Regions from separate parts of the Gilvimarinus sp. DA14 genome, predicted to be linked through region 4. Evidence: predicted binding sites of a transcription regulator. Region 4 holds the regulator's gene; each other region holds the start of a gene.

Region 1 (7,711 bases), 360 kb from region 4:
TGGCAAACCGAGCGTGAAGACGATGACGCGCGTCAGGCGGAATACGATTTCCAGGATGCTATGCAGGCCGAAGTGCGCGAGCGCATTGAAACCTTGCGCGAGCAGCACCGCGCTGCGCGCAAAGCGCAAAAGCAGCAGGATGACGATGAAGACGACGATGACGTGGAAATTATCTACGCGCCCTAGCGTTTAGCCCGAGATTTTGAATTCAATGACAAGACGTCAGGATATAACCCGCGCGCGCCGTTGGGTGGTAAAAATTGGCAGTGCCCTGTTAACCAATGATGGCAAGGGGCTGGATTACGCTGGAATTTCCCACTGGGTAGCGCAGATGGCCGAGTTGCGCCAGCGCGGGATTGAGCTGGTACTGGTATCCTCCGGTGCAGTAGCCGCCGGTATGACTCGCCTGGGCTGGCGCGAGCGGCCCACCGAAATTCATCGCCTACAGGCCGCCGCTGCGGTAGGGCAGATGGGTTTAATTCAAACCTATGAAGCCGAGTTTGCCCGTTTTGAGTTGCACACCGCCCAAGTGCTGCTGGACCACGATGATTTATCTTCCCGCGAACGCTATTTAAACGCCCGCTCGACCCTCACCACACTGCTCGAATTGGGGGTAGTGCCGGTGGTGAATGAGAACGACACGGTAGTGACCGATGAAATCCGCTTTGGCGATAACGACACTTTGGGTGCGCTGGTGGCCAATTTGGTGGATGCAGACTTGTTGGTCATTCTTACCGACCAAAATGGTATGTACAACGCCGACCCGCGCTCCAACCCCGAGGCCAAGCTGATCAGTGAAGTGGCCGCCGCCGACAAAACCCTGGATGCCATGGCCGGTGACGGCGGCAGCCTGGGACGCGGCGGTATGATCACCAAGGTGCGCGCGGCGCGGGTTGCGGCGCGTTCGGGGGCGGACACTGTGATAGTAGGGGGACGTCAAGACAGTGTTTTAACCCGTCTTGCCAACGGCGATAACCTGGGCACTTATCTCTGGGCGGATCAGCAGCCCCAGGCCGCGCGCAAACGTTGGATAGCGGGCCATTTGCAAACCCGCGGCACCCTTGTGCTCGATGACGGTGCGGTCAAGGTGTTGCTGGAGAAGGGCAAAAGCCTGCTCCCGGTCGGCGTGAAAGCGGTAAAGGGAGACTTTACCCGCGGCGAACTAGTTGTTTGTATGGACAGCAATGGACGCGAGGTGGCTCGGGGTCTGGTGAATTACCATGCCTCGGAGGCCGCTAAGATCATTGGCCAACCCAGTGCGCATATTCATAAGCTGTTGGGTTATCAGGGCGACGAAGAACTGATTCACCGGGATAACCTCGTGGTAACCGCGTGAGCAATCAGCACAGACAAATAGATTGAGTTTTCTTATTCGATAATAATTATCATTAGCGTTAATATGACCTCTCTACCAAGGGAGGTTGTATGCAGCAAAACGCACTGGAAAATGATTCGATGCGCCGGCGCCTGCACCAGTATTTAGTGACGCGGCTAGGCTCGCACACCCTGGCCACTCGTGCGGCCAGGGAAACCTTAGAGCGGGTTAGCGACAGCGGCATACTGGCTCATGTCGGAAACCAGGAAACCTACATTCAGGGTTTTGCGCTGTCGGTTGCCTTGCGCATGCGCGAGTACTACCAAGCGGGGCAGTGCGCCCCCGATAACCAGCATGATCAAGGCAAAGAGGCGTGACAGGTATGAATCCGTCACTTGCTGTTCCCGCGCCGCAACTCGATAGCCTATACAGCCATGCCATAGCCGATGCACGCTGGCCGGAAATTGGTCTGCGCGATCGCGCTGCACGCGAGTTGTGGCAGCTCTGTTGCCAGCGCTGCCCCCACTATTGTCCCCGTGCCAGTATCGAGTGTGTGCAGCAAAGTGTGTGGTTCGATAACCGCTGCCAGCAATTGCTACAGCGCGAGCCCAACACCCGTTTTATCAGTATTGGCGGCGGTTTAAATACGCGGTTTCACCGTTTGAGTCAGGCCAGCGATTGGCCCAGGTTCTCATGGTGGGATTTGGAGCTGGCTGAGAATCGCGAGTGCAAGCGTGGCTTGTTACCTGAAGTGGACAATTACCAGCTGCTGGAATATCACCCTGAAAATCTGGCCACTCAGCTTGGGGATATTATCCGCGCTGCGGACACCCCAGTTGCAATATTGGTGGAGCGCCCGGCGCTGCACTTTACTCGCAGGCAGTGGGATGAACTCACCTTAAGTTTACGTGAGCAGGCTGGTGATGTTGAGCTGAACCTTATTTTCGACTATCTCACGGCGCTGTCTCAGGCGTGGCCGGGGGCGGTGAAAAGTCGCGCAGGCTACTTTAGAGTTCATTTTACCCTCGCGGCCAGTCCGGCGGGCGGCGGTTTGGTAAATGCGCAACTGCTCGAACGTTCGTGCCTCAGTCGCGGGGTTATCAATCGCCGTTTCCTCGGTAACTTATGCGGCGTGTGGTATGCGGGCCATTGGCGGCTAGTGCCATAGATTTTGTGGGAGATGCGTAATCAGGTCTTAACACTGTAGTGGCAAAGTTTGTGCATTGGCTAACTTGGAGTGAGTCAGCAGGACTTTAAAAGGAGGCCATGCTATGCCTGATGCCAGTCAAACGCCCGCCGCTCTGTGGCCAGACTTTTTTACCCAGCAATTGCGCCAGGATGCTGCAAAGACTTTCGATATCGATGAGCTCAGCGCCAAGTTTGCCGCCGAGCTAGCTTTGCCTGAGCCGTTAGCGCAAAGCTTGTGTGCGTTGTACCAGCCTTTAGCTGCGCATTGTGCTAGTGCCAGGGGAAAGGGCACTTATGTGGTGGGCGTAAACGGCGCCCAGGGAACCGGAAAATCAACCGCCGCCAGTATTTTAAAAGTATTGCTGGAAGCGGTTTACGGTCTTAACGTTTGTGCGCTGTCCATCGACGATTTATACCTCTCCCGTGCGGCAAGAGCTGAGCTCGCTCGCGACACTCATCCGTTGCTGGCAACGCGCGGCGTTCCCGGCACGCACAATTTACCCCTCGCCCTTGAGACTTTTACGCAGTTAAAAAAAGCCGGCGCGCAGCAGCTTACCCCGATTCCTCGCTTTGATAAGTCTCAGGATGATTGCGTGAGCCGCGAGCTGTGGGACACAGTGCAGGGTCGTCCCGACATCATAATTTTTGAGGGCTGGTGTGTGGGGGCTAGAGCGCAGCGCAGCAGCGATTTGCAAACACCCATTAATGCCCTGGAAAAAGAAGAAGATATCGACGGCCATTGGCGTCGCTATGTCAACGATGCCCTGGCCGATTATCAGGCGCTATTTGCCCAAATAGACTTGCTGGTAATGCTAAAAGCGCCGTCTTTTACCCAAGTGCTGGAGTGGCGTCAGCTGCAGGAGCAAAAACTGCGAGACTCGTTAACTGACGCACAGCTGCAACACTCGCGAGTGATGAGCGCTGCGCAGATAGAGCGATTTATCGCCCACTATGAGCGCTTAACTCGCTGGATGCTCAGTGAGATGCCCGCCCGCGCTAATATTGTATTAGAGTTGGCAGAGAACCATCAGGTGGCTGCCATTCAATGCCATATCAATCACTAATAATCAGTTAATAATGGAGCTTTATTGTGGCAAAGCCTATTGCCGTGTTTACCGACCTTGACGGTACTCTGCTGAATCATCACGACTACTCGTATGCCGACGCCCTGCCTGCGATTAATCATTTAAAAAAGCAAAATATTCCCCTGGTTTTGGTGTCCAGTAAAACCCAGGCAGAGATGAGTGCCCTGTGCCAAGAGTTGTCGCTCACCAGCCCCTATGTGTGTGAAAACGGCAGCTTAATTGTAATGCCTGCGCCAGAGCGTCAAAGACTGGGGGTAGAGCTGGAAAACGCCGAACAACAGGGCGATGACTTTTTAATTTATCGCGGTGCTAATCGTGAAGAAATTGTGCGTATTTTGGCGCAGCTAAAGCGGACTTTTTCTTTTACCGGTTTTGCCGATATGAGTGTGCATGATGTGGTCAACTGCACCGGGCTCAGCGAGCAAGCGGCCGCTAAAGCGATGACGAGAGCCGCCTCAGAACCACTGCTTTGGCATCAAGATGAAGCGGATCTTGCTGATTTTGCCCAACATTTGCGCAAGCATAATTTACGCGTGCTCAAAGGTGGGCGTTTTTATCATGTGATGGCCACCTGTGATAAAGGCGATGCGGTACGCTATTTGCTGAGCTTGTATGAGTCCTATTATGGGGCAAGGGTGGCGAGCATTGCGCTGGGTGACAGCCCCAATGACCTGCAAATGCTCAAAGCGGTGGATCAGTCAGTGGTAATGCCGCACCCGGATGGAACCTACATGCACGATGATAGTTTAACTAACGCTATTCGTGCACCTTTTGAGGGCGCTCGCGGTTGGCGCGAGGGCGTCGAGGAAGCCTTAGCCGGCTTAACAGAACATGAGGAAGCACCATGAGTGACTTTTTTCAAAACGGACGTATCGGTACCCTGCATAATCTGGGCGATCGACCCATCGAGGAGCTTGAAGCCGAGCTAATGGAGTGGGGTAAACAAAAGCCCATGTGCCTGGTGCTGCCTTGCTTGTATTCTGAGCTGGAAGGCCCGGCAATGGATAACATTGTCGAAGAGCTGTCCAAGGTGCCTTTTCTGGATGAAATTATTATCGGCCTGGATCGCGCCGATGAAGAGCAGTATAAAAAAGCGAAAAAATTCTTCGCTCGCCTGCCGCAAAAACACTCTATTTTGTGGAACGATGGCCCACGCTTAAAAGCCGTGGATCAAGTGTTGGATGAAGTGGGCTTGGCGCCGCAGCAACTGGGTAAAGGTCGTAATGTTTGGTACTGCCTGGGTTACGCGCTGGCCAAAGGGCGCGCCCGCGCCGTCGCCCTGCACGACTGCGATATCGTCACCTACAAGCGCGATATTGTCGCCAAGCTGTTTTACCCCATAGCGCACCCAACGTTTAACTATATGTTCTGTAAGGGCTATTACTATCGCGCCGCGGGCGGCAAATTAAACGGCCGAGTCAGTCGTCTGTTAGTCTCACCGCTGGTGCGCGCACTGCAAAAAGTGTGTGGCCACAATAACTACCTGGACTTTATCGACAGCTTCCGCTACCCGCTTGCCGGTGAATTTTCCATGAGCATGGATGTGGTCAGCTCCATCCGTATCCCCAGTGACTGGGGCCTGGAAATCGGTGTGCTCTCAGAGGTGAATCGCCGCTACTCCGACGAGCGCGTATGTCAGGTAGACATTGCCGACGCCTACGACCACAAACATCAGGACCTATCCGCCGACAACCCCGACGGCGGTTTGTCCAAAATGAGCACCGATATCTCTAAATCCTTTTTCCGTAAACTAGCCATTAACGGCGTGGTGTTTACCCCCGAAGTCTTCCGTACTCTTAAGGCCAGCTACTATCGTTTAGCTCTGGACTTGATCGACCGCTACCACAATGACGCGGTGATTAACGGTATGAAACTGGATCGCAACAAAGAAGAAGAAACCGTTGAACAATTTACCCAGTGCATTATGCGCGCCGGCGAAAAGTTTCTGAACGATCCCACCGAACGCCCCTTTATGGCCAACTGGTCACGGGTATTAAGTGCGGTGCCGGATGTGTATGAGCGTTTGCTGGATGCGGTGGAGAAGGATACGAAGGAGATTAGTTGATAGAGGGAATGACGGGTAACGGTAGACGGAGAAGGGGAACGTAATCGCGTCGGACGTCTGATGCGATGGAAAAATGCGGTACGCAGAACGCTGAACGAAAAAGAAGGGGCAGACCTAAAGGTTTGCCCTTTTTATTGTGAAGTTTATGTGTAGAAGTGTAGATCTAATCTGACAAAAGACGTGACGGCGACTGTGTCAACATCGCGATAATTTTATTCCGCGTTCCGCGTTCCGCGTTCCGCGTTCCGCGTTCCGCGTTCCGCGTTCCGCGCCAACATTAACGGCATCAAATTCAACCCCCAGGGTGTCATATCCTCATGTAAGGTATTACTATTTCGCGGTGACAGCAGGCGTTGGGCATTGTTTGTGGCTTAAGGGCAGTCAATGTGCAGCTATACTCCGAGCTGTTACCTACAAATTCAGCAAAGGAATTACTGATATGAAAAAATTATCCCTCTTATTTGCGGCTCCAGTAGCTCTGGCGCTGGCCATGCATACCCATGCCGATATCGCCCCCGGCTACGATGTTACCACCCCGGCAGACTTCGGCGTGTCCGATTATGTATATAAAGTCTCGGAAAGCGATTTTAATTTTAAGCGCAGTCTGGCAAAGGCACCGATCAACGAATGGGCCTATCAGAGCGATCTAAGCCGGGTTAAAACTCAACAAGTGATTCGCGAAAACCAGGATGGCATATACGCCAGTGCGGTGGTGGACGTAAGCAAGGGTGCCACATTTACGGTCCCCGAGGGGGATCACTATCAGATCATTCAGGTGATCGATATGCAGAATTATGTTGCCGCTGTAGCTTATGCTGGCGATAGCATTACCATTACTCCTGAGGATTTAACCTACGGCAATCACGTGTATTTGAATATGCGGGTGCCGATTCTGACTGAGGATAAAGGCGGCATAAAAGAAACCTTGCGCCTGCAGCGCTTGGCCACCATCGAGGCCAACTCGGCCAAGCCCTATGTCTCGCCCGACTTTGTCCTGCCATTGGAAAAAACCGAAGAAATTCGTGCGGCCCTGGTTAAAGACGTAAAAGGCGGCGCGCTGACCCATACCCGTTATGTAAATGGCACCCCCTACACCTCGCGTCCGCAAGACCATTTATATGGTACCGCTTATGGTTGGGGTGGGCTGGGTCTGCCCGATGCCGCCTACTGGCCTTTTGCCAATAAAAGCAAAATGGTGGATGGCAAAATGCAGCCCTCCAGTGCTACCTTTACCCCACCGGACATTCAGGAAGAACGTGGCGGTTTCTGGTCAGTGACCATCTATAACGAAGAGGGCTGGTTGGCTAAGGATATTTCCGCTATCTCTAACACCCAGGCCGAACCCAATGCGGATGGCACTTACACCATTCACTTTAACTCGCCAGGTAAAAAGAACAACTTAGAAACCTCCGCGCCTTTTGCGGCATTGTTCCGTTTTTACCTGCCGGACTCCAAAGAATCCGCTGTGCAGTACATCAATGATCACGGCGGCGAACTGGTGATTGAATAGTCGCTAGCAGAACCCCAAACGAAAAAAAGGCGAACCGCAAGGTTCGCCTTTTTTATTTCACAGCTTACGTTAGCAATTATTGAAATTTACTTGATGGAGCATTCGCATTCGGCCTATCAGCAACAATACCGTTCAGCGTTCAGCGTTCAGCGTCAGACATCCGACGTTGCAGCCCTCACTCCCCCAAATAATTCGTCAGCCACAAATTCTGATAGGGCTGCAACATTATTTTTCCGTATAAATCATCCACTGGTTGGCCGCTGATTAAATCGACCCAGCTTTCGGTACTGATTAGATTTAAATCCGACAGGCTCACCTCTTGCGGTTGGTCGCTCAGGTTATAAATACAAAAAATACTTTGAGTGCGGCGCATGCTCTGGCGCCAGAAGGCGAAAATTTCCGGACGGATATGCAAAGTAAATTGCGTGGCGTTGGGGTGGAAGGCCGGTTGTGCCGAGCGAATTTTTACCAGTCTGGTTAATTCATTAAATACGCGCTCGCCGGGGCCTCCTGGTTTGCTTAGGCGCTCGTCCAGATCGCTCAGGCTC
Region 2 (7,711 bases), 350 kb from region 4:
GCTTATCTTCCTCAAAGGGTTGATCGCCAATGAGCATCAAGCCGTCGCTGTGAATATTGACCAAACGCCCAAGATAGGCATCGAGCGTATTGTCGTACACATCAATATTCTGCCCAGCACCTTGGCGCTGCTGGCTGCGACCGTCTTGTTTCGGTTGCTCGACCATTGTCTTACTCACGATTTAACAGCTCGCCGGAGGCGCGCGCGTTTAAGCTGTGATAAATGTTTTCCAAAGCCCGCTCAAAAAACGGTTTGGTGCTGCCGGCGATGATACGCAGTTTGCCGGCAATCATTGCTCGAGCCATTTGTAGCGCAGAGCTCATTGCCACTTTTCGACCCTGCTGATCCACTAGCATATAGTGCATGGTTTTGTGGTTGTACCAAGCCACTTTTATGCGTTTGCCTTTATCATCCTCAAGCCAGGTGCCGAACTCAATAAGTTTGAGCTTTTCAATCAGCTTAGCCTCTTCCGCGCTCGCGTTGGTGTTCTCAATATCGACGTTACCCGCTTTTTCCGCCGCCATACTTTCCAGTTTTGCCCGCATAGGCTCTGGCGCCGGTTCAGCTTTCTGGCTTTTCAGTGCGAGTTTCTGCAGCCCGGCGATAGCATCCAACAATTTACGGGATTTGTTTTGCTCGTAACCTATGGTTTCAAATCCAGCCTGTAAGGCTTGTAACAATGCATCCTGCATTTCCAACTGCTTTACCTTGTCAACTTCTAAAAGCTTGGGCTCGACGCTCCAAATCAAATTTTGCGCCACTTGAAGCGCGCGCTGACATGAATCGGAATCCGCGCCATAGCGTAAAATGACAAAAGACAGATAATCGGACCAGGGTAACAATAGCAATAACAAAACTGGTGAAGGCAAGTCGCGACCATCAATCAGGTGGGATACTTTTGTATTCACCAGTATTTTTGCCTCGCGAAGCTTTTCTTCCCCGCGAGCTTTTTCCATCGCGCGCTTTTCCATCAAATCCTGACGCCGCGAGACATTGCGGATATAAGAACTAAACTCCAGTGACGCCTCGGCAAACACCTTTACGTCATTGCCAAATTTTTCCAGCACTTGGAAAACGGTGGTTTTTATTTTTTCAAAGATGTTGTACTGGCTGGAGCCGTCGTTGCTCACCCAGCGCGCCCCTGCTTCGGCCATCTGATTCAAAAGCACGCGAGCTGGATGGTCTACATTTTCAAAAAATTCCTTATCGATAAACGCCAGTTTAAGTACTGGGGTATGCAAATAGCTCAATAGCGCTTTGACCGAATCCGGTAGCTGATCGTCAGATAAAATATACTCAAACAATAGCCCCACCAGTTCAATGGTGTACATTTCATCAGAACGGCCATCTCTATCACCGCTTTTTTTCAGTTCATCGACTAACTGACTGGACACACTGGCGACTGGCTGAGGCTGAATTTCACCAATACTAACGTCGGCCAGCACTTTTGCCTGGGTCGCTAATTGCTGCTGCAACACGCCCACAGCCCCCACTAGAGGCTCAATGCCTGCGTGCGCGCCTGCTGAGTGAGCAGTGGTGGATGCATGATTTTGTCTTTGAGGGCTCGCCGCCGGTGAGCGGCTCTGCCCACCGGCGAGCAAATTCGCCCCCAAATGCGTTTGTAAAAGCTTAATTGCACTGACTAAGCCCTGCTGATACTGAGCAGGATCGCGGTTTTCAGCATCCGCAAAGATTCGATCGGTTGCGCGGCGACGCGGGGCCGACTGTTCAGGCTCCTGAGACTTTAGGCTTTGCGCCTCAGCGCTGTCGCTACCGCTCTCGTCCTGCAGCCCAGGTGCCGCCTGCTCCGCAGATTCCTCACGCATCACGGCGCTATAGCGCAGATTCGTCAAAATACCTTGGCTGGCCAGAAAGGCGTTTAAATCCTCATAGAGCCCTGCCAGGGGTTTAATCAGAGCAGCTTCAAAATGCTTGTAGCCAACAACCTTGGTGCGTGCGTCCAGCGCTAGGTTTTCCAAAGCCCGACGCAGTGTATCGCAGAACTGAATAGGGCTGACCGGATTGCCACGCTCATCAATTTTTTTACCTCCATTTAATAGCGCCAAGCGCTGATGCAAGGCCCACAAAGGCTCTGCTAGCTGAGAGTCGCTACGGTGGCAAATAGAGGTAATCGCGATGGTTTCTTCCAGATCGGAGTTATCCACCAGGGTCAGGCCTTCGTTGCGAGCAAAGCGCTCCTGCCCCGTGGCGGTAACCAATTCCCGCCGCGCAAACTCTTTAAAACATTGGTGCAGAAGTTCGAGATAATGCCTCTGAATATAGACCGCGCGCTGCTGTAATAGCTTTATGATTTCTCCCAGCGCCACTTGCTCTTTATTTGAGCGGGCGTGTTCCTCACGTTTTTCGATCGACTTGATCCAGTCACCCCAGAACGTGGGAAAATTTTGCTCGACGTAATCGTCCGTGGCGGCGACACAGGCTTCTATATACCGGCTAACCTGTGCCTGCGACAAAGTATTATATGCTTGATGTGATTGTGACGACTCGGCCATCGGCTCGACGCCCTCTCCTGTTGGTTTGTTCATAGTTTTCGATTCCATCCCCACCTCGATTTAGCAATACCTTGCTCAGGCCACCTTGACCCTATGAACGTTAATATTTGTGAGTATATGTGAGTTTGTGCGTTGGCGCACATTAACGCAAGGCTAGAACATCAAACCGCATACACCAATTACGTGTGATTACCGATAATACGACCGAAGCACCAAAAACGTACATTATTTTCGTATTACAGCACCAACTTGGAGCAGCTCATATCTCATCCATTCACCTTCAATTTTTTAACCGCTCATGGAGCGCCCGTAACAGCGGGCTTTACGGCACGACCATGTTTCTGGTATCTCTTTTGCTTAGTCAGTAGGCGACAATGTCCGCACTTCCTTGGCAAGTAGGGACAATCGACAATTTGCAATAAATAGAAAGCTAGGGTTCCGGTGGGATAATCCTCCCACGACTGGTCCGAGAGCTTTCGACCTTCGAAGCGAGGGTTACACGGCGGGATAAAAGCCCGGGAGACTTAGAAAGCATGCCTGCGGGCGTGATTTTCGAATTGGCCTGATTGCCAAAAGTGCTCCAGTAACCCTGAGTAAAACCTTCGGAGGTTTACCATGAAAAAGCTGTCCATCGCAGCACTCGCGCTGCTGTTCTCTCTCCAGGCCCAGGCGGCCGAATCTTTTAAAGTGTGCTGGTCCATCTACGTCGGCTGGATGCCCTGGGGCTACGGCGCCGAGCAGAAAATCGTCGATAAATGGGCCGACAAGTACGACATTGATATCGAAGTGGTGCAGATTAACGACTACATCGAGTCCATCAACCAATACACCGCGGGCGAATTCGACGCCTGCACCATGACCAATATGGACGCGCTGACCATTCCCGCCGCCAGTGGCGTAGACAGCACCGCATTGATTGTGGGCGATTTCTCCAACGGCAATGACGGTGTCATCCTGCGGGATAAAGACACACTGGCCGATATCAAAGGCCAGCGCGTCAATCTGGTCGAGCTATCCGTTTCCCACTACCTGCTGGCCCGCGCCCTGGAAACGGTAGACATGAGCGAAGCCGATGTGCAGGTAGTCAATACCTCTGATGCGGATATGGTCGCCCTGTATAACTCGGGCTCGGTCAGTGCCGTCACTACCTGGAATCCGCTGCTTAACACGATTTTGGCCGAAGATGACGCCAACCTGGTATTCGACTCATCGCAGATTCCGGGCGAAATCATGGACCTGCTGGTGGTCAACACTGAGACTCTGCAAGCAAACCCCAAACTCGGTAAAGCACTGGTCGGCGCCTGGTACGAAATTATGGGCCTGATGAGTGGCGACGACGAGGCGGGTATTGCCGCGCGCGAAGCTATGGGTAATGCCTCAGGTACCGATCGCGCCGGCTATGAGGCGCAATTGGCTAAAACCAAAATGTTCTACACCCCCTCTGATGCCCTGGCCTTGGTCAACAGCGACGAACTGTTAGACACCATGCAGAAGGTTGCCGAATTTTCATTCGACCACGGTCTGCTGGGTGAAGGTGCACCGGATGCCGGCTTTATCGGCGTAGAAGGCCCGCAAGGTACCTACGGTAACAGCGCCAATACCCAACTGCGCTTTGACACCACCTATATGCAAATGGCTGCCGACGGCGAGCTGTAACACCTCCGACCCGGGGGCGCAGCCCCCGTCTGAGAGCCGATATGAAACGACTGGTCAACCTAACCCCTTCCAAACCCGCCAGACTGTTAATGGGGCTGCTGCCATTTGCCCTGATTATTTTGATCTATGTGATCGCCTCAGACGCGCGGCTGGAAGCTAACCCCAACGACAAGCTGTTGCCGAGCTTCGGCCAAATGGGCGATGCTATTTCGCGGCTGGCCTTCGAGCCCAGCAAACGCACCGGCGAATACCTGTTCTGGCAAGACACCACGTCCAGCCTTACCCGTTTAGGGTTGGGCATTGGCATTGCCGCGCTCATCGGCTTTAGCTTGGGCCTGCTCACCGGGGCGCTACCTACGGCTTACGCTCCGCTGGCGCCGTTAATCACCGTTATCTCTCTGATACCTCCCATGGCGCTTTTGCCTATTCTGTTTATCGTGTTTGGTCTGGGAGAGCTTTCCAAGGTGGCTCTAATTATTTTTGGCGTCGCGCCGTTTATCGCCCGGGATATTCAGCGCTGCACACTGGAAATTCCCCGCGAGCAATTAATCAAGGCGCAAACCTTGGGAGCCAGCACCTGGCATATCGTCTGGCGAGTACTCATTCCGCAGCTGATGCCTCGTCTTATTAACGCCGTGCGGCTCTCGCTGGGGGCTGGCTGGCTGTTTTTGATTGCCGCCGAGGGGATCGCCTCAACAGATGGCTTGGGGTATCGAATCTTTTTGGTACGGCGCTACCTTTCGATGGATGTCATTCTTCCCTATGTCGCCTGGATTACCCTGCTGGCTTTTATTATTGACTGGCTACTGGCCAAAACCAGCCAGCTCGCTTTCCCCTGGCACCACCAAGGAGGTAAGGCATGATTGACATTAAAAACCTTTGGAAAGAATACGGCGATAACGTCGTCCTGGAGGATATCAACAAAACCGTTAACGATGGCGAGTTTGTCACCTTGGTCGGCACCTCGGGCTGCGGCAAAAGTACTTTTTTAAAAATGCTACTGGGGATGGAGTCACCCACCCGAGGCCAACTGTTAATCGACGGCCAGGCCATTCCGGATGAACCCGATCAGAGCCGCGGAATTGTCTTTCAACAGTACTCGGTGTTCCCGCACTTGAGCGTGCTGCAAAACGTGATGATTGCGCGCGAATTCGAACGTTCGCCACTACTGGGAAAACTGTGGGGAGGTCGTAAAAAAGCCGTCAAAGAGGAAGCTGAGGCACTGCTGGAAAAAGTAGGGCTCACCCCCGCGGCAAACAAGTTTCCCCATGAATTATCCGGCGGTATGCGCCAGCGCTTGGCTATCGCCCAGGCATTAATTCGCAAACCTAAAGTACTGCTGTTGGACGAGCCTTTTGGGGCCCTTGACCCGGGCATCCGCGCCGATATGCACAAGCTTATTCTGGAATTGTGGCGCGAACATAAGCTCACCGTTTTTATGGTCACCCACGATTTATCTGAGGGCTTTTACCTGGGCACGCGCTTGTGGGTGTTTGACAAGGTGCGTCACGACCCTCAAGCCCCTGGCGCCTGGGGTGCGCAAATTACCTACGACTTACCGGTCGGCGAAATGCCCAGCGACACCCTTGAGCAAATGCAACAGCAATTGAATACACCCAATAGCACACAGACGACCGGAGAATCAGCGTGAAAAGCATTGATTACACCACCACCATCCCCGGCGCCAGTCACTGGTCTTTTGAGGCCCGTCGCGGCAGCGCCATGAAGCTTACTGACCTAAGCGGTGCGGGTAATGTGGGGATGTTATTTTACAACCCGCGCAACCTACTGGAGCGCTACAACGCCCCCGACACATTAAAGTGTCAACACACATTTAAACTCACGGCCGGGCACTGCCTGTACTCGGACATGGGGCGCATTTTCGCCTCGATTACCCAAGACACCTTCGGCTGGCACGACACCGTTAGCGGCACCAGCCATAAGACGATGGTGGAAAAAAAGTGGGGCCAGCGCGACTACCAAACCCAGAGCAATAATTGGCTGCAAAACGGTTTTGATGCGTTTTTGGTAGAGCTTGCCAAATATGGCTTAGGCCGTGCCGACACCGCGGCCAATATCAATTGGTTTAGCAAGGTCGCCACCAATGACAACGGCGCAATGGCCCTGGATACCAGTGCCAACCAAGCCAGTGCCAGTGTCGAGCTTCGTTTTGAAATGGATACGTTAGTGGTGCTGCACACCTGCCCTCACCCACTGGAGGCCAGTGCAGAATACCCCCGCGGCGATATCCGCATCGATCTTGGCGAAGCCGCACCGATTCAAGAGGACGACCTGTGCCTGAATTCGCGCCCGGAAAACGCCCGGGGCTTTGCCAATAACGCGCTCTACCACATTGGAGTATAACGAGGCAGATATGACGATTTTAGAAAGCCAACTCTTACCGGAAAACGCCGTTGAACGCCACATTATCGGCGCGGGCGATTACTACTTTGCGCCACTAAAAAAAGGCCAGACGTTACGCATTCTCGATTTAGAAGGTAATCAGGCGGCAGATACTTTATTTTTTAATGCCGCCGACGTTTCCGAGCGTTACAGCGCTACCGACACCATTCGCGAACAGGGCAATGTGTACTTGACCGCGGGCAGCGTACTGCGCACCAACCTAAACAACCCGATGCTGGAAATTACTGCCGATACCTGTGGCCGTCACGATACCTTGGGGGGCGCCTGTGCCACCGAGAGCAACACCGTGCGTTACGACCTGGAAAAGCGCTGCATGCACGCCTGTCGCGACAGTTGGATGCTGGCCGTTGCCGAGCACCCAGAGTTCGGGGTCACCAAGCGCGACATTACCCACAACATTAATTTCTTTATGAACGTACCGGTAACCAGTGAGGGCGGCCTGACCTTTGCGGACGGCATATCAGGTGCGGGGAAATACGTAGAGATGAAAGCACTCATGGATGTGCTGGTGCTGATGTCGAACTGCCCGCAGCTGAATAACCCGTGCAACGGCTATAACCCTACCCCTGTAGAAATGATTATCTGGGATTAACTCATCGATCTCACTAAAACCTAACGCCGCAGAGGACGACCTCTGACACAAGAAGGCCTGGCCGGGACGACCCGCGGAGACAGTTATGTTTAGCAAAGTGTTAATTGCCAACCGGGGCGCTATCGCCGCCCGCATTATTCGCACACTGCGGCAGATGGGTATTCAATCTGTTGCCATTTACGCTGAAGCCGATGCCGCCAGCTTGCATGTACGCCAGGCGGACGAAGCCTATAGCTTAGGCGAAGGCTCCGCTTCCGATACCTATCTGGACCAGACAAAAATTCTGCGTATTGCACAACAAACCGGAGCCCAGGCCATTCACCCGGGTTACGGTTTTCTAAGTGAAAACCCAACCTTTGTCGAGCGCTGCGAACAAGCCGGCATCGCCTTTATCGGCCCCACTCCCGAGCAAATGAATGTGTTCGGCTTAAAACATACGGCGCGAGAGGTTGCCGAAGAAAATGCCGTGCCTTTGGTGCCGGGCACCGACTTGCTCGACACTCTGGAGGAGGCCCTGAACGCCGCC
Region 3 (7,711 bases), 180 kb from region 4:
TCTCTGGGCGGCAATTTACTGCAGGTGAACGGCCATATTGGCGATACCTTTGGCCTGGACTGGAACCTGCGCGCGCCTTTGCTAGAGCAGATTGATCCGCGTATCGGCGGGCAGTTGGATGCCTCCGGGCACTTGGGTGGCAGTCGCCAAAGCCCCCAGCTTGAAGGCGGCGCCACGGCGGTGGATTTACACTGGGGCGATAATCGGATTGAGCAGCTGGCGCTGGAATCTCAAGTGACCGATTTGCAGCGTCAGGCGCTGTCTCTGCAAGCCGAGGCCCAGGGCCTTGAGCTGGCCGGCAGTCGCTATCAGAGCGCCAATGTGTCGTTTACTGGCAGCCCGTCAGAACATCAGTTAACGGCCAGTTTACTGCAGGATCAATTCGCCCATGGTGAAACCCAAATCAGCGGTGGCTGGGATGGGCAGCAATGGCAGGGGCAATTGCGCCAACTATCGATAACCACGCCCTATGTTCGTCCCATGGAGCTGAAAAGCCCTGTCGCAGTTACCGCGGCGGCCGAGCGGGTGACGGTGAGCGATTTCTGCCTGCTGACTCGCAGGCAACAAACCGGGGAGGTGCAGTCGTCGGCCTGCGTCACAGGCAAGTGGCAGCAGGGCCAGGGTGCTGCCGGTGAGCTTGCCGTGGAGCGTTTGCCGCTAAATTTGTTGCGTCGCTGGCTCAAAGAAGAGGTAGATGTTGAAGGCTACCTCCAGGGGCAGGGCAAGTTCAGCTGGGCTGAAGGGGGCGTCCCCAAGCTCAATGCTGACTTTAGCGCGGTGGGCGGCGCGTTTATTTACCGCCTCAACGACACCGAGAGCGATCGCTACCCGCTGGATGAATTTGGTCTGCACATTCAGCAGCAGGATACTCGTTTAACCGCCACCGCCGAGCTGGCGTTTACCGACTATGGCAGTGTCAATGCCGAGCTGCTGGCTCAGATGGACAGCAAGCATCTGCAGGGCGAGGTGTTGGCGCAAATGCAAAGCATCTCGCCACTGGAGGCGCTGTTGCCTGCTGTGCGAGATATAGAGGGGCGGCTGGATGCCCGCGCGCAAATATCCGGCACCTTTTCCGATCCACAGCTAGTGGTGGATGCCAGTGTATCCGGCGCAGCCTTCGAGGCGCCCTCGCTGGGGGTTAGCTTTACCCAGCTCAACGCTACCGTGCAGGGTAATCAAGACGACCTAACCGCTGAGGTCAACACCCGTGCAGGGGAAGATGGCAGTTTGTCACTGCAGGCAAAGGCCGAGCAATTGCTGGAGCCGCAGTGGCAGGTGCAGGCCTCGCTTACTGGCGATTACGCTCATGTGATGGACAGCGAGTTGCTCAACTTATATTTCACTCCAGATTTACAGCTGCAGGCGAGCGCCGAGCGTATTGATGTCAGTGGTCGCGCGTTGGTGCCCGAGGCGCATGCGGTTATCAATACCTTGCCGGTGTCGGCCACCAAGGTGTCCGACGATGTTGTGGTTATCGACGCTGAAGATCCTCAGAATCAGGGTAATATTCCAGTTTACGTAAACGTGGAGTTTGCTCTGGGGGATAAAGTCAGTTTCGATGCCGCTGGTTTTAAGGCCCGCTTGGGCGGTGAGCTGAGTATCGACAAATCACCCGAGCGCGCCCTTTTTGCCCTGGGCAATATCAATATTATCGATGGGCGCTTTCAAGCCTACGGCCAGGATTTAACCATCGAAAAAGGCACCTTGTCTTTTCAGGGGCCCATGGACAATCCGGGGCTGAATGTCACCGCTACCCGCGAGGTGGAAGAGGTTGAGGTAGGGTTGATTATCGGTGGTACCTTGCAAAACCCCACCAGCGAGATCTTTTCCCGCCCACAGCAAACCGAAAGTGATGCCATGAGTATGCTGTTTACCGGCAAACCTATCAGCGGGGCATCATCGGGTGAGGCCTCTATGCTGGTGAATGCCATTGCCAAGCTCGGGATTAAACGCGGTCAGTTTGTCGCCGATGATATTGCCGGGCGTTTCGGTCTGGACGAATTGACCATTAAATCCGACGACGATGTCAAAGACAGCAGCTTATGGCTGGGTAAATATCTTACCGAAGATTTGTACGTGCACTATGCGATCGGGCTGTTCGATAGCATTTCAACTGTGGGCCTGACTTATTTTATTTCCGATAACCTTCGCCTGGAGGCTGAATCCGGCGAAGTACAAAGTGCTGACTTAATTTTCCGTATGCAGAGGTAAGTTTTGGTGCGCGTGCACCGCTATATTTTTGCATTTGCACTGAATTTGCCCTCGATCTGTCCATCCTTTAAAGCGCTAATTTTGGTCGCTTGCTTTAATGTGGTGCGTTTTTGGGGCAGCTCCTGCCACTTGATTTTCAGTGCTTACTTATTTCTCTATTGAAATCAGTTGGTTACTGATTCTTTTACGCTTGGCATAAGGATTGCCAATTAGGGTTTGACTGCAACTTTAATTGGAAGGAAAACCCATGGCTTATATTGAACCCTCCGAGTTCGTCACCAAGATGGTCGACTCCGGCGAGCAGAAAGTGTACATGTCCACCAAGGACACCCTAATCCGCGCATTTATGGCCGGCGCGATTCTCGGCCTGGCGGCAATGTTCGCGATTACCGTGATCGTCAAAACCGGCAGCCCACTGATTGGCTCGTTGCTCTTCCCGGTGGGCTTTATCATGTTGTACCTGATGAAGTTCGACCTTCTAACCGGGGTGTTTACCCTGGTGCCTCTGGCGTTAATTGATAAGCGCCCCGGCGTCACCTTTGGCCAGGTCATGCGCAACTGGGGGCTGGTGTTTTGTGGCAACTTTGCCGGCGCGTTAACCGTCGCCTTTTTTATGTCGTTTATCCTTACCTACGGCTACAACGTAGATGGCGGCGCCCTGGCGGCCAAAGTGGGTGAGATTGGTGAGTCCCGTACCGTGGGTTATCAGGCTCACGGCCTGGATGGCTGGATCACCATTTTTATTCGCGGCATGCTGTGTAACTGGATGGTATCCATGGGTGTTGTCGGTGCCATGGTGTCTACCTCGGCTACCGGTAAAATGGCGGCTATGTGGATGCCGGTAATGCTCTTCTTCTTTATGGGTTTTGAGCACTCTATTGTGAACATGTTTTTGTTCCCCTTCTCTATGATTATGGGCGGTGACTTCACGGTAGCGGATTACCTGCTGTGGAACGAGTTGCCCACTGCTCTGGGTAATTTGGTGGGCGGCTTCCTGTTAGTGGGCTTGCCCTTGTACTACACCCATGTGCGTACCAGCCCCGAGCGCAGCATCGGCCGCTAAAACGCGTACAGTTGAGACTCCGTCCACCATTGGTGGGCGGAGTTTTTTGGTTGATTCATGAACGATAAGTTACAAGTGCGTATTGGCCAATGCACAGACAAAGGCCGCAAAAAAATCAATCAGGATTTTGTCGGCGCTTGTACTCCCAACGAGCCGCTGCTCAGCAGCAAAGGCATTGCGATCGCATTGGCCGATGGGATCAGTAGCAGTCACGTCAGCCAAGTGGCCGCCGAGACGGCGGTATCGAGTTTTCTCGACGATTACTATTGCACCTCGGATGCCTGGTCGGTAAAGAACGCCGCTCGCAAAGTGTTGCAGGCCACCAACTCCTGGCTGTACTCGCAAACTCGCAATAGCCCTTACCGGTTTGAGCGCGACAAGGGTTATATCTGCACTTTTTGCGCACTGATTTTAAAATCCAATACCGCGCATCTTTTTCACTGTGGCGACAGCCGTATTTACCGTATCGCGGGTGATGCGCTGGAACCTCTAACGGAAGATCACCGCCGCCGCATCGACGCCAACACCAGCTACCTGACACGCGCGCTGGGGGTGGAATATACCCTTGAGCTGGATTACCAACAGCTGAACCTGCAAGAGGGCGATCGCTTTTTGCTCGCTACCGATGGCCTTTATGAGTTTGCTTCGGCGGCAGAAATTACGCGTATATGGCAAGAGCATGCCGCGGACTTAAACCGCGCCGCCCGAGCCATGGTGGACTTGGCGCTTACCAATGGCAGTGATGACAACCTGAGCGTCCAGCTGTTACAGGTGGATAGTTTGCCGCTTCGTGGTATGCATGAAGTTCAGCAGCAATTGCATAGCCTGCCGCTGCCGCCGCGCCTGCAGCCGCGCATGGAGTTTGATGGTTACAAGGTACTGCGCGAGATTTATATCTCCAGTCGCAGTCATGTGTTTTTGGCCGAAGATTTAGAAACTGGCGCTAAGGTAGTGGTCAAAACACCCTCGGTGGAAATGCGCAGTCAACCAGAGTACTTAGAGCATTTTTTAATGGAGGACTGGATTGCGCGGCGCATTGATAATGTCCATGTCTTGAAAGCCGCCGAGCGTTCGCGCGCCAAGCGATATTTGTATATCGCCACCGAATACATCGAGGGACAGACATTAGTGCAATGGATGCGCGACAACCCTCAGCCCAAGCTCGAAATTGTGCGCGATATTATCGAACAGGTAGCCCGTGGTCTGCAGGCGTTTCACCGCCAGGAAATGATTCATCAGGATCTGCGTCCTAACAATATAATGATCGACACCGAGGGCACGGTAAAAATTATCGACTTTGGCGCAACACGGGTAGCCGGTGTGGCCGAGACGCAGACACCTACTAACGAGATACCTGGCACCGCACAATTTACCGCCCCTGAATATTTTAATGGCGAGGCCGCCGGCGCTTACTCGGATATTTTTTCGCTCGGGGTAATCACCTACCAAATGCTCAGCGGCGATCTGCCTTACGGCACTTCTGTGGCGCAGGCGGCCAGTGGCCGGGCGCGACAAAACCTGCAGTATCGCTCTATGATCCCTAAGCGCAAAGGTATTCCCCCGTGGGTCGATGCCGCTATTGCCAAGTCGGTGCAGGTTAAACCCGCAAAACGTTACCGCGAGCTAAGCGAATTTATAATGGATTTGCGGCGGCCCAATCGTCAGTTTTTAAATCAAACCAAGCCGCCTTTGATCGAGCGCGATCCGATAAGATTTTGGCAGGGACTATCTTTATTGCTCTTTGTACTATTGATTGTCAGCCTGACAAAAAACCTATAAAAAAGCCGGCGCAATGCCGGCTTTTTCTTTCTCAGTGCGAGTTCTTTGATCAGGGTGTCAGCACCACCTTGACAGAAGCATCCACTTCGCTGGAATCAATATAGCCAATCGCTCCCGGCGTGCTGGCTACTGCCGCTTTTACGGCAGCGGTAGAGTCCAGGGTACGCGGCGGCTGCCCTTTACCGGTAAAAACCTGTTTTGACCAAAACGCGTTTAGCTGGGCCTGTGAGCGCCCCGTGACTTTATTGTGAAACTCTTCGCGCAGTGCCTGGCCCGACTCCAGGTCAATCGGGTCAGCGCTCTGCCCGTTGGGCAGTGACTTGCTGCGGCCGATAAATAAATCTCTCACCTGGTTGGCGTCCATGGCATCGGGGCCAGAAGGGTTGGTTATAACCACCACCTCGGCGCAGGTAAAGGGTGCGAGAAAAGACAGGGCTAATAAAAAGTTACGCATCTTCTTTTCTCCTGTTAGAACGCTGAATCGATTTTAATGGAGTACACGTCGATATCATCATAGGCAATACTGGGAGCAACATTGCCAGGTAAATCGCCGCCGGTATCGCCAAAGTCAGTGGCGCGGGTGACATCGAATTTTACCGCTACATTACTCATGGCATCCCAGCGTAGCCCCAAGCTGTACGCCGTGCGCTCTGAATTTTGCACATCTGAAAGCGCCAGCGCGCTTAGCTGACCAAATAGCGGGCTGCCGGGGGTGTTAATCGCATTAAAAATAAATTCGCGCGAATAAGGGCGCTCATCATCGTCGGTTGATTCTTGCATTGAGTAAGTAAAGTAGGGGGCGAGGCTACCAAAGGTATAGGCGAGGGTAATATACCCCGAGTCTGTATCCGGCGTAGGCCCTTCAATTTCCAAGCGAGTAAACTCGGAGATAACCTGCAAGCTGCCGTTGTTGTAACTGGCGCCCAGGCCGTAAAAATCGGTTTTTAGATCATCTCCGCCAATGGTGATTTCAGAGGTGGCGAGGTTGCCGCGCAGGGTCCAGATAAAATCGGTCCAGGTGGCCGAGCCGCCAAACAAATCGTTTACCTCCAGGCGAACCGCTTGCCCGAGGTTGCTGATGTCTTCTTCTGACTCGCCCATAAATGCCTGGAAAGTGAGGGTGGACATATCAAAGTTGACATCGTAAAGGCCGTCGATACCCGTGTAACTGGTGACAGGTACATTGCCATAAACTTCTTCAGGGGGGCGAATCCAGGGCTGGGCATAGCCTACTTCCAACGAATCGGAATACATAAACAGGGGCAGGCGCATTTTACCGGCGCGCATTTTAAACACCGGGGTAAATTGATGGCTAATGTAGGCCCATTCAATGCTAGGGTCCCAGTCGTCGTTGCCGCGCCCGACCAACTGCATAGTAACTTCGGTTTTGTCGGTCAAAGTGAAAGCGCCCTGTAAACCGAACAAGCTCTCGGGGTTAAAACTGCCCTCTTCGGTGTAGCCGGCATAGCCGCCATCGTTGCTCGCCAGGCCGTAGCCGACACTTAAAAAACCGTTAAAGCGCAGGCGGTTGTCGTCTGGCTTGTTAACTTGTGTTTGCAGGTTTTGTACCTGCTGTTCCAGTTGATCGATACGCTCGTCACTGGTCTGAGCGACACTGGCGTAGCTACAGATCACGCTGCTCAACGCTAATGCCAGCGCTTTTTTGGTGTGTTTAATAGGTTGCATGAATGACTCTCCCTCGAAGTGTTATTTACACTTTAAATTGCGATGCTACCTTGCCCAGCCGTTGCGAAATGTCGTCGATATCCTGACAGATTTCATTCATGGCGCTGGTACTGCTGGTAACGGTTTCGGTGTTTTGATGAATGTTGGTGACATGTTCGAGAACTTGGTTAAAGGTATGGCCTTGCTCTTGAGTGGCGCTGGCGATTTGTTCGTTAAAGGTGCTGATTTCTTTAACGCTGGTAAGAATGCTGCGCAGCGACTGCTCGGATTCGCGGGTGGCTTCCACGCCAGTATTGGCCCGTTCAACACTGGCCTCCATAGCGCTTACGGCGCTCTGAGAAACCTGTTGCAGTTCGCTGATCACGGTGTGAATTTCTTCGGTCGCTTGGCGGGTGCGCACAGCCAGGTCACGAACCTCGTCTGCCACTACCGCAAACCCCCGACCGTGTTCGCCAGCGCGCGCGGCTTCAATGGCAGCGTTGAGTGCCAATAAGTTGGTTTGCTCCGCCACGTTTTGAATGGTGTTGAGCAGTTGGCCAACATCGTTGCTAAAACCGTCAAACTTATTAACCACCTCTGCCGAGTTGCGTACGTCTCCGGCAAGTTCGGTAATAGTTTGTACATTGGTATTTAGTGTCGCCTGGCTCTGAGCGGCCGTCTGGTTAATTTCCCCGGCCTGCGCCGAGGCGTTGCGGGCAAAACCCGCGACTTGCTCAACACTGCTCATCAAGTCTTCAATAGCGTTGCGCGTGGCGGATATGGCTCGCGCCTGAGCGCCAATTTCATCCACATTTTTATCGCTGGTGGCGGTTAATCGGGTGGATACCGAACTTAGCGAACCCACGTCCTGTAACACTTCAGCAAAGGAGTGATGGAGCTTGGCAACAAATATATTGAAGTTTTCGACCAGTTCGAGAATTTCATCGTTGCCCCGATAGTCAATGCGTGAGGTCAAGTCTCCCTCACCCGAGG
Region 4 (7,711 bases):
CCTGCAATCAAATTTATCCCATGGTCAGATCCAGCTCAATGCGCCGCACGGCTTTTCGATGGCGTTCGACAAGGTTTACGCAGAGCCTTTGGCGTTTGACTCCGCCGGCGGTACGGTAGCTTGGCGAGTGCTGCCAGAGGAAAATGATATTGATGTCTACTCTGGCCCGCTTGAGTTAAGTGATGGCGCCGAGCGGGCGCGGGGCGTGTTTCATCTGTCACTACCTATTAAGCGGAACACTGGCCCCATTGATTTAACCATCGCTCTGACGGCCACCGACGTATTGGCTGAGCAGTACCGCAAGTATTTACCCGAGGTGGTGCCGCAGTCGCTCACCGATTATTTGCAGCGCGGCATTGGTCGCAATAATCCAGGAGTTGCCGAGCGAGGCGCTTTTATTTATCGCGGCACCTTGAATGAAAAAGGCCCGCAAGCCTACAGCGTGGGGTTGGATTTACAGCTGCAGAAGGCGTCGTTTCTCTATCACCCGGATTGGCCGCCGGTGCAGGATGTCAGTGGCCGCTTAGTGGTGGATGACGGTGATTTGCACGGTCGTATTAATGTTGGCGAGATTTATAACAGTGCCATTGTCGATACGCATATCACTCTCAGTGATAACCCGCATGATGATGGCAAGTGGCTTCAGCTGACCGGCAAGGTCGACGGTATTGCCAGCGATGGCCTGCGGATTTTGCGCCAGAGTGTTCTGCGTCGCTATGTCGGCAGCCAGATGGACAGCTGGTATCTGCACGGCGATTTGCTCGCCGCGGTGGATCTGGGAATTCCGCTACAGTCGGGCGCGCAAGGCGCCTATCAAAAGCTGACCATGGATGTGGATGCTTCCATGTTTGCGCTGGATAATTTCAATCTCGAGCTGTCCGACTTGAGCGGCAGAATTTCCTACGATTCTGCAACAGGGCTGGACTCCGAGGATCTGACCGCTCAGCTGTTTGGCTCACCCACTCATATTGATATTGGCACTGTGCGCGATGAGCATGCTACAGCTCTCACCACTATTGATGTTAAAGCTGCCGCCAGCGCTGTCCAGCTGGCTGATTGGAGCGGTCAGCCAATGCTGAATTTTGTCCGCGGCCAGTTACCCTTGGATGTACACATTGAGCTAAATCACAACTACTCGCGCGAGCCAGACGCCAGTGATGATGCGCGGGTAGCTGCGGTGTCGGTCGAGGCGGATTTGCACAGTGCGGCTATTGATCTACCTGCGCCTCTCGGCAAACCGAAAGGGGAATCGGGACTGCTGACGTTAAATTATATTCTCGGCGCCCAGACGGCGCTGGCGGATGTGCACTATCTGGATCGTTTGCGGGCCATGTTGCACTTGACACAGGACGGTAAAAAACTAATGGGCGGTGCTATCAGTTTGGGCGGAGAGCCCGAGCTTGCCGCCGAACCCGCACTGCGTATTACCGGCGAGCTAAACTCGATTGACCCGCAGGCTTGGTTGAGCACCTGGGACAAAGTTAAAACAATGCGCGGCCAAGGCTCGGATGCAGACTTCGCTAATGCCGGTGCGACCCTTGGTATACCCATTGAAGCCGAAATTCTACTCAAGCAGCACAGCATAGCCGGGCTGAAATTGCAGGACCTGGCGCTGAGTTTCAAGCAGCTGCCTGAAGCCTGGCTGCTGGGGTTGGAGCATCCATTGGCAAGCGGTGAGTTGTTCTGGCCCATGGCTGCCGGAGAGCCTTTGCAGCTGGACTTAGTCAGTTTGAATTTACCCGCAAGTTTATTGGAACCCGCTGCGAATGACTCCGAGCAACAGCAGGGTGAAAATGACAATGGCCCGGTGGCAAAGGTGTGGCAGCAGTTGCAAACCTGGCCTGCAGTCGATGTATCTGTGGCGGCGGTAAGTGTAGATGATAAGCCCTATGGTCAGTGGCAGTTCGCTTTTCGCCCAGAGCCGGGACGGCTGAACTTTGTCGATGTGCAAGGCGATATACGGGGTTTGGGTGTGGCTGGCGTAGCGCCGAGCAGTGGTGCGCAAGTGTCTGTATTGTTGAACGAAGAGGGCGTGCAAACTGAGTTACAGGCCCTGCTGAGCGCCACAGATATGGGGCAGGTGTTAAGCGCTTGGGGTGCGCCCGCCAGTATTGAAAGTGAGTCGGCGCGCTATGGTCTGGATTTGGGTTGGCCGGGAGCGCCGCAGGATTTTGCCCTGGCAAAGCTGGTCGGCCAGGTGCAGGCCAATATCGAACAGGGGCGTTTTATTCGCACCAATGCCGGTGCCAGCGAGGGCTTGCTGCGTTTGATGGGGCTGTTTAATTTTGATTCTCTGGCACGCCGGGTGCGCTTGGATTTTTCCGATCTTTATAAAAGCGGATTGACCTTCGACCATATCAACGGTGGCTTAACCTTTGCCAGTGGCACCTTGAATATAACCGAGCCTGTGCAGATGCAGAGCCCGTCGGGGCGGATGCAGCTTTTGGGGGCGGTGGATTTGGTCGAGCAAACCTTGGATACCCGGCTGGTGGCGACCATCCCCATGGGGGGGAATTTAACCGTGATTGCCGCTTTGGCAGCGGGCCTGCCGGCAGCTGCCGGGGTGTTTGTGCTCAGTAAATTATTTGAAGACCAGATGAATAAGGTAACCAGCGTCAGCTACAAAATTAGCGGCAGTTGGGACGACCCGGTATCTGAGTTTGAAGGCGTTGCCGAAGATCTTGGCGCCGAGTGATAGCGGCGCCTTATTTTTTTGAATCAATCGGCCTCGGCCAGAGTGTCGCGTAGGCAGCGAAACAATTTGCGCGCATGGGCGGGCGGTTTATTCTGCGATTTTTCTTTTTGCGCCTGGCGCACCAACTGACGCAGGTGCTGAATATCGACGTTGGGATAGGCTTCGATAAAATCTGACACTGCCTGTTTGTCGCCCGAGAGCATGCGATCGCGCCACTGCTCAATTAAATGCTGACGTTGCACGCTCAAAGAGCCCTGGGCTTTGATCGCCTCCAGACGAGCTTTGACCTCATCGCCATCGACCTTGCGCATCATTTTGCCGATAAACTGCAAATGCCGACGGCGCGCTTCGCGCTGACGAATTCGATGCATCTCGACGATGGCGGCGTGTACTTCCTCTGGCAGCTCGATACTGGCCAGCTGAGTGTCGCTTAATTCGGTGAGCTGTTGTCCCAACTCTTGCAGGGCGTGCATTTCTCTTTTGCGCTGGCTTTTACTGGGGCCTTCGTCAAATTCTTCGTCGTAATCTATTGTATCGTTCACAGCGTTTACTCTTCGTTGAGCTCGTCAAAGCCCGCTTCAATCAGTTGGCATACAGCGTTGAGGGCGTCTTCGGCGCGTTCACCCTCAGCGTGCACACAAATTTCTGTTCCCAGGCCCGCAGCCAGCATCATCAGGGCCATCATGCTGGTGCAATCGGCTCTTTTATCGCAGTGATGTATCTCCACCTTGCAGGGTAGCTCTTTGCCCAGTGCCACCAGCTTGGCCGCGGAGCGGGCGTGAAGGCCTTTGCGATTGACGATGGTGACAGTGCGTTGTGGCATTAATGGGACTCGTGCAAATTGTCATTCAGCTCGCGATGGCGAACCTGAACGTTCTCCAGGCTGCGGCTAAAATGCTGTTGTAGTTTTTCACACAAATACACCGAGCGGTGCTGGCCGCCAGTACAACCGATTGCGATGGTGATGTAGCTGCGGTTGTTGGCTTGGTAGTGTTCCCACCAACGATCCAAAAAATGGCTGATGTCTTGATACATCTGCTGCACCAGCGGTTCCTTGTCTAGAAACGAAATAACGTCGGCGTCTTTACCGGTTTGTCGGCGCAGGTTTGGATCCCAGTGTGGGTTGGGCAGGCAGCGGGCGTCGAACACCAGGTCGGCGTTGTTCGGCGGGCCATGCTTGAAACCGAAAGATTCAAACAGTATCGCCATGCCTTCACTGGCAGGCTCAGCCACTCGGGTTTTAATTAAATCGCGCAGCTGATGCAGATTTAAATCGGTGGTGTTAATGACGATATCGGCGGTATCGCGCATGGGGCCGAGCAGCTGGTGCTCGGTGTTAATCGCCTCATTCAGGTGGCGATGCTTATCGCTCAGGGGATGCTTGCGCCTGGTTTCACTGAAGCGCTGCACAATTTTCTTGGTTTCGGCATCCAGAAACACCACAGTGAATGGCAAATGGGCGTCTTTCAGGGTATGCACCATCTGCGGAAAAATACCCAAGTCTTGCCAGGCGTCGCGAATGTCTATGCCGATGGCAAAGTTCTGATTTTCAGCGTCTTTGTGAACCTGGATTTGCGCCACCAGCGCCGGCAGTAAGCTGACCGGTAGGTTGTCGATACAGTTGTAGCCCGCATCTTCCAGCGCATTCAGGGCTGTACTTTTACCCGAGCCCGATAGCCCGCTGACAATCACTAAATGCATGGTATTTAATCCGGCTGATCTATTGCGGCTTGATACAGCTGCTCTGGCGACTCGGCCCGGCGCAAGGCGTCACGGTAGGGCGCTTCATTTAATGCTGAGGCAAGCGCTGCCAGGGTTTTTAAATGGTCATCTTCGGCTTCGGCCGGAACAAGCATGGCAAATACGACATCCACCGCTTCGCCGTCGATAGCGTCGAAGTCGATGGGCTCTTCAAGGGTGATGAGTGCCCCGAGGGTGGAGTCGCAGCCGGGAATACGGCAGTGGGGAATGGCGATGCCATGGCCGATGCCGGTGGAGCCTAACTTTTCCCGTGCGATAAGCCGCCTGAAAATATCATCGGCATCCATTCCCGGCACCTGCTCGGCAATGGTGTTGGCGAGAATTTCCAGGGCGCGCTTCTTACTCACGCCTTCGATGCGACATAGGGTACGCTGGGGGGAGAGTATTTGATCTATTTGCATGATATCAGCGGTGGCTTTTCAGCTTTTCTTTGTGCTTAATCAACTGGCGATCAAGCTTGTCGGTTAGGGCGTCGATGGCGGCGTAAAGATCCTCGGAGTCAGCGTCGGCAAAAATATCTTTGCCATTGACGTGAATAATAGCTTCGGCTTTTTGGGTGTTTTTTTCGACTTCGAGAATGACGTTGATGCTGGTAATAAATTCGCTGTGGTGGGTCAAACGCTCCAGCTTGGTGTGTACATAGTTATTGATGGCATCGGTAATTTCCAAATGATGACCACTGATGTTCACTTGCATACTAGAGTCCTCTGTTGTCTGGGGCGGCAGTTTGCGCCGCCCCGGAAATGTTACACCAGGCTTTTACGCTCGTTGGACGGCGGAATATTGAGAGATTCCCGGTATTTGGCGATGGTGCGCCTGGCAACCTGAATGCCTTGCTCGGCCAGCATTTGCGTGATCTTGCTGTCGCTGAGGGGCTTTTTCGGGTTTTCGGCGGCAATCAGCTTTTTAATGATAGCTCTAATTGCGGTCGAGGAACATTCACCCCCTGAATCGGTACTGACGTGGGACGAGAAAAAGTACTTCAGCTCGAAAATACCCTGTGGGGTGTGCATATACTTTTGCGTCGTCACCCGCGAGATGGTCGATTCGTGCATTTCTACCAGCTCGGCGATATCGTGCAACACCAGAGGCTTCATGGCCTCGGCGCCATAGTCGAGAAAACCGCGTTGTTTTTCTACGATGCAGGTGGCCACTTTTAACAGGGTTTCATTTCGGCTTTGCAGGCTTTTCAAAAACCAGCGCGCCTCTTGTAAATTGTTCTTTAAAAAGGTGTTTTCGCGGCTGGAGTCGGCGCGTTTTACCAGTGATGCATAGCCCGTGTTAATGCGCAGGCGTGGCGCGATGTCCGGATTTAGCTCCACTGTCCAGCGCCCCTCGCGCTTCTCGACAAACACATCCGGCACCACGTATTCGGTTTCGCGGGTGTCGATAATGTCACCCGGGTGCGGATTGAGGCTCTTTATCAGCGCCACCGCCTGGGCAAGTTCCGGCTCTTTGAGACGGGTTTTACGCATCAATTGGCGGTAATCGCGGCTGCCAAGTAGAGGTAGGTACTGCTGTACGATCAGCTTTGCGGCGTCGAGAAATGGAGTGGATTTATCGAACTGGGACAGTTGCACCAGCAGACAGTCGGTCAGGTTTTCACTGCACACCCCCGAGGGATCAAACTGTTGCAGGCGGCGTTTAACCGCCTGAACTTCGTCTAGCTCAAGCTCTTCGAGGTTTTCGCTGAGGCCTTCGTATATCTCTTCTAGGGTGGTGCTAAGTAGTCCACTGGGCTCGACGGCGTCGATGATTGCCATGGCGATCAGCTCGTCGCGCTCGGACAGGGGCGTGAGATTGAGCTGCCACATCAAGTGATCGTACAGAGATTCGGTGCTGCCACGGCGGCTTTCAAAATCGCTGTCATCGCCTTCGTAATTACTGGCCGGCAGCGCGGGGCCAGAGCTTTCGTAGACGTCATCCCAGCTGGTGTCGACGGGTAGGTCTTGGGGGATGGCCTCACTCCACTCGCTGTCGGCCTGGGGGTCGCCATCGTTGTCACTGCTGTTAGTTGGTGTCTCGGAAGTGGCGTTAGCCGTTTCGCGCGCCTCAGCGGTCTCATGGGTGTCGTTAGCTTCAGAGTTTTTATCGCTCTGTTCGCTGTCGAGGTTTTCCTCCATTTCCAGCATAGGGTTGGAGTCTAGCGCCTCTTGGATTTCCTGTTGTAAATCCAGAGTAGACAACTGCAGCAGGCGAATGGCCTGCTGCAGTTGAGGTGTCATAGTGAGCTGTTGGCCCAGCTTAAGCTGTAGCGATTGCTTCATAATTTTTGATGTTTCTTTCGGGCATTAATCGCAGAGTGTAGTCAGCCTACTGCTCGCAGGCAACACGTTTAAGCAATGTTTATGCCTGAGGCGCAAAAAAATTTAAAAGTCAAGATGGGCTGAGGCGATGTGGGCGCTTAGAGCATGAAGTTTTCGCCCAGATACACTTTGCGTACCTTCGCATTACTGAGGATGTCCTCTGAGTTGCCTTCGGCGATGATATGTCCCTCGGACACAATATAGGCTTTTTCGCAGATGCCCAGCGTCTCGCGCACATTGTGATCGGTGATCAAAATGCCGATATCCCGGTCTTTCAGGTGGCGCACAATCTGCTGAATGTCGCTCACCGAAATGGGGTCGACCCCGGCGAAGGGTTCATCTAGCAAAATAAACGCGGGGTTGGTGGCCAGGGCGCGGGCGATCTCAACGCGGCGCCGCTCGCCGCCAGACAGAGCCATGCCCAGGCTGTCGCGAATGTGAGTGATGTGAAACTCGTGCATCAGAGATTCCAGCTCATCCTTGCGCTGCTCGGCACTGAGATCTTTGCGAGTTTGCAAAATGGCGAGAATGTTATCGGCCACCGAAAGCTTGCGAAACACCGAGGCCTCTTGCGGCAGATAACCAATACCGGCGCGGGCACGCCCGTGAATCGGCAGTGAGGTGAGGTCTTGTTCGTTCAGGCTGACACTGCCGCGATCGGCTTTAACCAGACCTGCAATCATGTAAAAGCAGGTGGTTTTACCGGCGCCGTTTGGGCCCAGTAGGCCGACGATTTCGCCGCTGGAGACGCTGAGGGAAACATCGATAACAACCTGGCGGCCTTTGTAGCTTTTAGCCAGGTTTTGGGCTTTCAGTGTTGCCATGCTTACTGCTCGATTGCCGCCGGTGGAATGGTCATTTGAATACGGTCCTGGCCCTCGGCATCGCTCTGGGCGTTAACCAGCTCTTGGGTCAGATCGTAGTGAATGCTGTGTCCGCGCATAATCGC

What was found. The regulator sigma-54, encoded in region 4, starts transcription at its own class of promoters, with help from an activator protein. The targets are predictions, from matches to a motif close to TGGCACANNNNTTGCNNT.
Region 1: the regulator sigma-54 is predicted to act here: its motif matches at 2,523-2,540, upstream of NHM04_RS16180 (phosphoribulokinase).
Region 2: the regulator sigma-54 is predicted to act here: its motif matches at 2,856-2,873, upstream of NHM04_RS13010 (putative urea ABC transporter substrate-binding protein).
Region 3: the regulator sigma-54 is predicted to act here: its motif matches at 2,403-2,420, upstream of NHM04_RS13770 (formate/nitrite transporter family protein).

What each region holds. Positions count from the first base shown of each region.
Region 1 is NZ_CP100350.1:3,693,660-3,701,370, forward strand. It holds gene cgtA (Obg family GTPase CgtA) at 1-186, shown strand, start outside; gene proB (glutamate 5-kinase) at 212-1,336, shown strand; gene NHM04_RS16170 (hypothetical protein) at 1,426-1,692, shown strand; gene NHM04_RS16175 (hypothetical protein) at 1,698-2,483, shown strand; gene NHM04_RS16180 (phosphoribulokinase) at 2,587-3,567, shown strand; gene NHM04_RS16185 (mannosyl-3-phosphoglycerate phosphatase) at 3,594-4,436, shown strand; gene NHM04_RS16190 (glycosyl transferase) at 4,433-5,653, shown strand; gene NHM04_RS16195 (DUF1214 domain-containing protein) at 6,093-7,163, shown strand; gene NHM04_RS16200 (alpha-amylase family glycosyl hydrolase) at 7,339-7,711, opposite strand, start outside.
Region 2 is NZ_CP100350.1:2,980,179-2,987,889, reverse strand. It holds gene NHM04_RS13020 (PilZ domain-containing protein) at 1-178, opposite strand, end outside; gene NHM04_RS13015 (DUF1631 family protein) at 171-2,546, opposite strand; guanidine-I (ykkC/yxkD leader) riboswitch at 2,933-3,037, shown strand; gene NHM04_RS13010 (putative urea ABC transporter substrate-binding protein) at 3,129-4,169, shown strand; gene NHM04_RS13005 (ABC transporter permease) at 4,211-5,032, shown strand; gene NHM04_RS13000 (ABC transporter ATP-binding protein) at 5,029-5,820, shown strand; gene NHM04_RS12995 (urea amidolyase associated protein UAAP1) at 5,817-6,533, shown strand; gene NHM04_RS12990 (urea amidolyase associated protein UAAP2) at 6,544-7,185, shown strand; gene uca (urea carboxylase) at 7,271-7,711, shown strand, end outside.
Region 3 is NZ_CP100350.1:3,152,372-3,160,082, forward strand. It holds gene NHM04_RS13765 (translocation/assembly module TamB domain-containing protein) at 1-2,211, shown strand, start outside; gene NHM04_RS13770 (formate/nitrite transporter family protein) at 2,459-3,274, shown strand; gene NHM04_RS13775 (bifunctional protein-serine/threonine kinase/phosphatase) at 3,332-5,053, shown strand; gene NHM04_RS13780 (phosphate ABC transporter substrate-binding protein) at 5,103-5,507, opposite strand; gene NHM04_RS13785 (porin) at 5,522-6,739, opposite strand; gene NHM04_RS13790 (methyl-accepting chemotaxis protein) at 6,765-7,711, opposite strand, start outside.
Region 4 is NZ_CP100350.1:3,330,862-3,338,572, forward strand. It holds gene NHM04_RS14560 (YhdP family protein) at 1-2,695, shown strand, start outside; gene yjgA (ribosome biogenesis factor YjgA) at 2,719-3,237, opposite strand; gene NHM04_RS14570 (HPr family phosphocarrier protein) at 3,243-3,518, opposite strand; gene rapZ (RNase adapter RapZ) at 3,518-4,396, opposite strand; gene ptsN (PTS IIA-like nitrogen regulatory protein PtsN) at 4,402-4,860, opposite strand; gene hpf (ribosome hibernation-promoting factor, HPF/YfiA family) at 4,862-5,152, opposite strand; gene NHM04_RS14590 (RNA polymerase factor sigma-54) at 5,203-6,723, opposite strand; gene lptB (LPS export ABC transporter ATP-binding protein) at 6,861-7,586, opposite strand; gene lptA (lipopolysaccharide transport periplasmic protein LptA) at 7,589-7,711, opposite strand, start outside.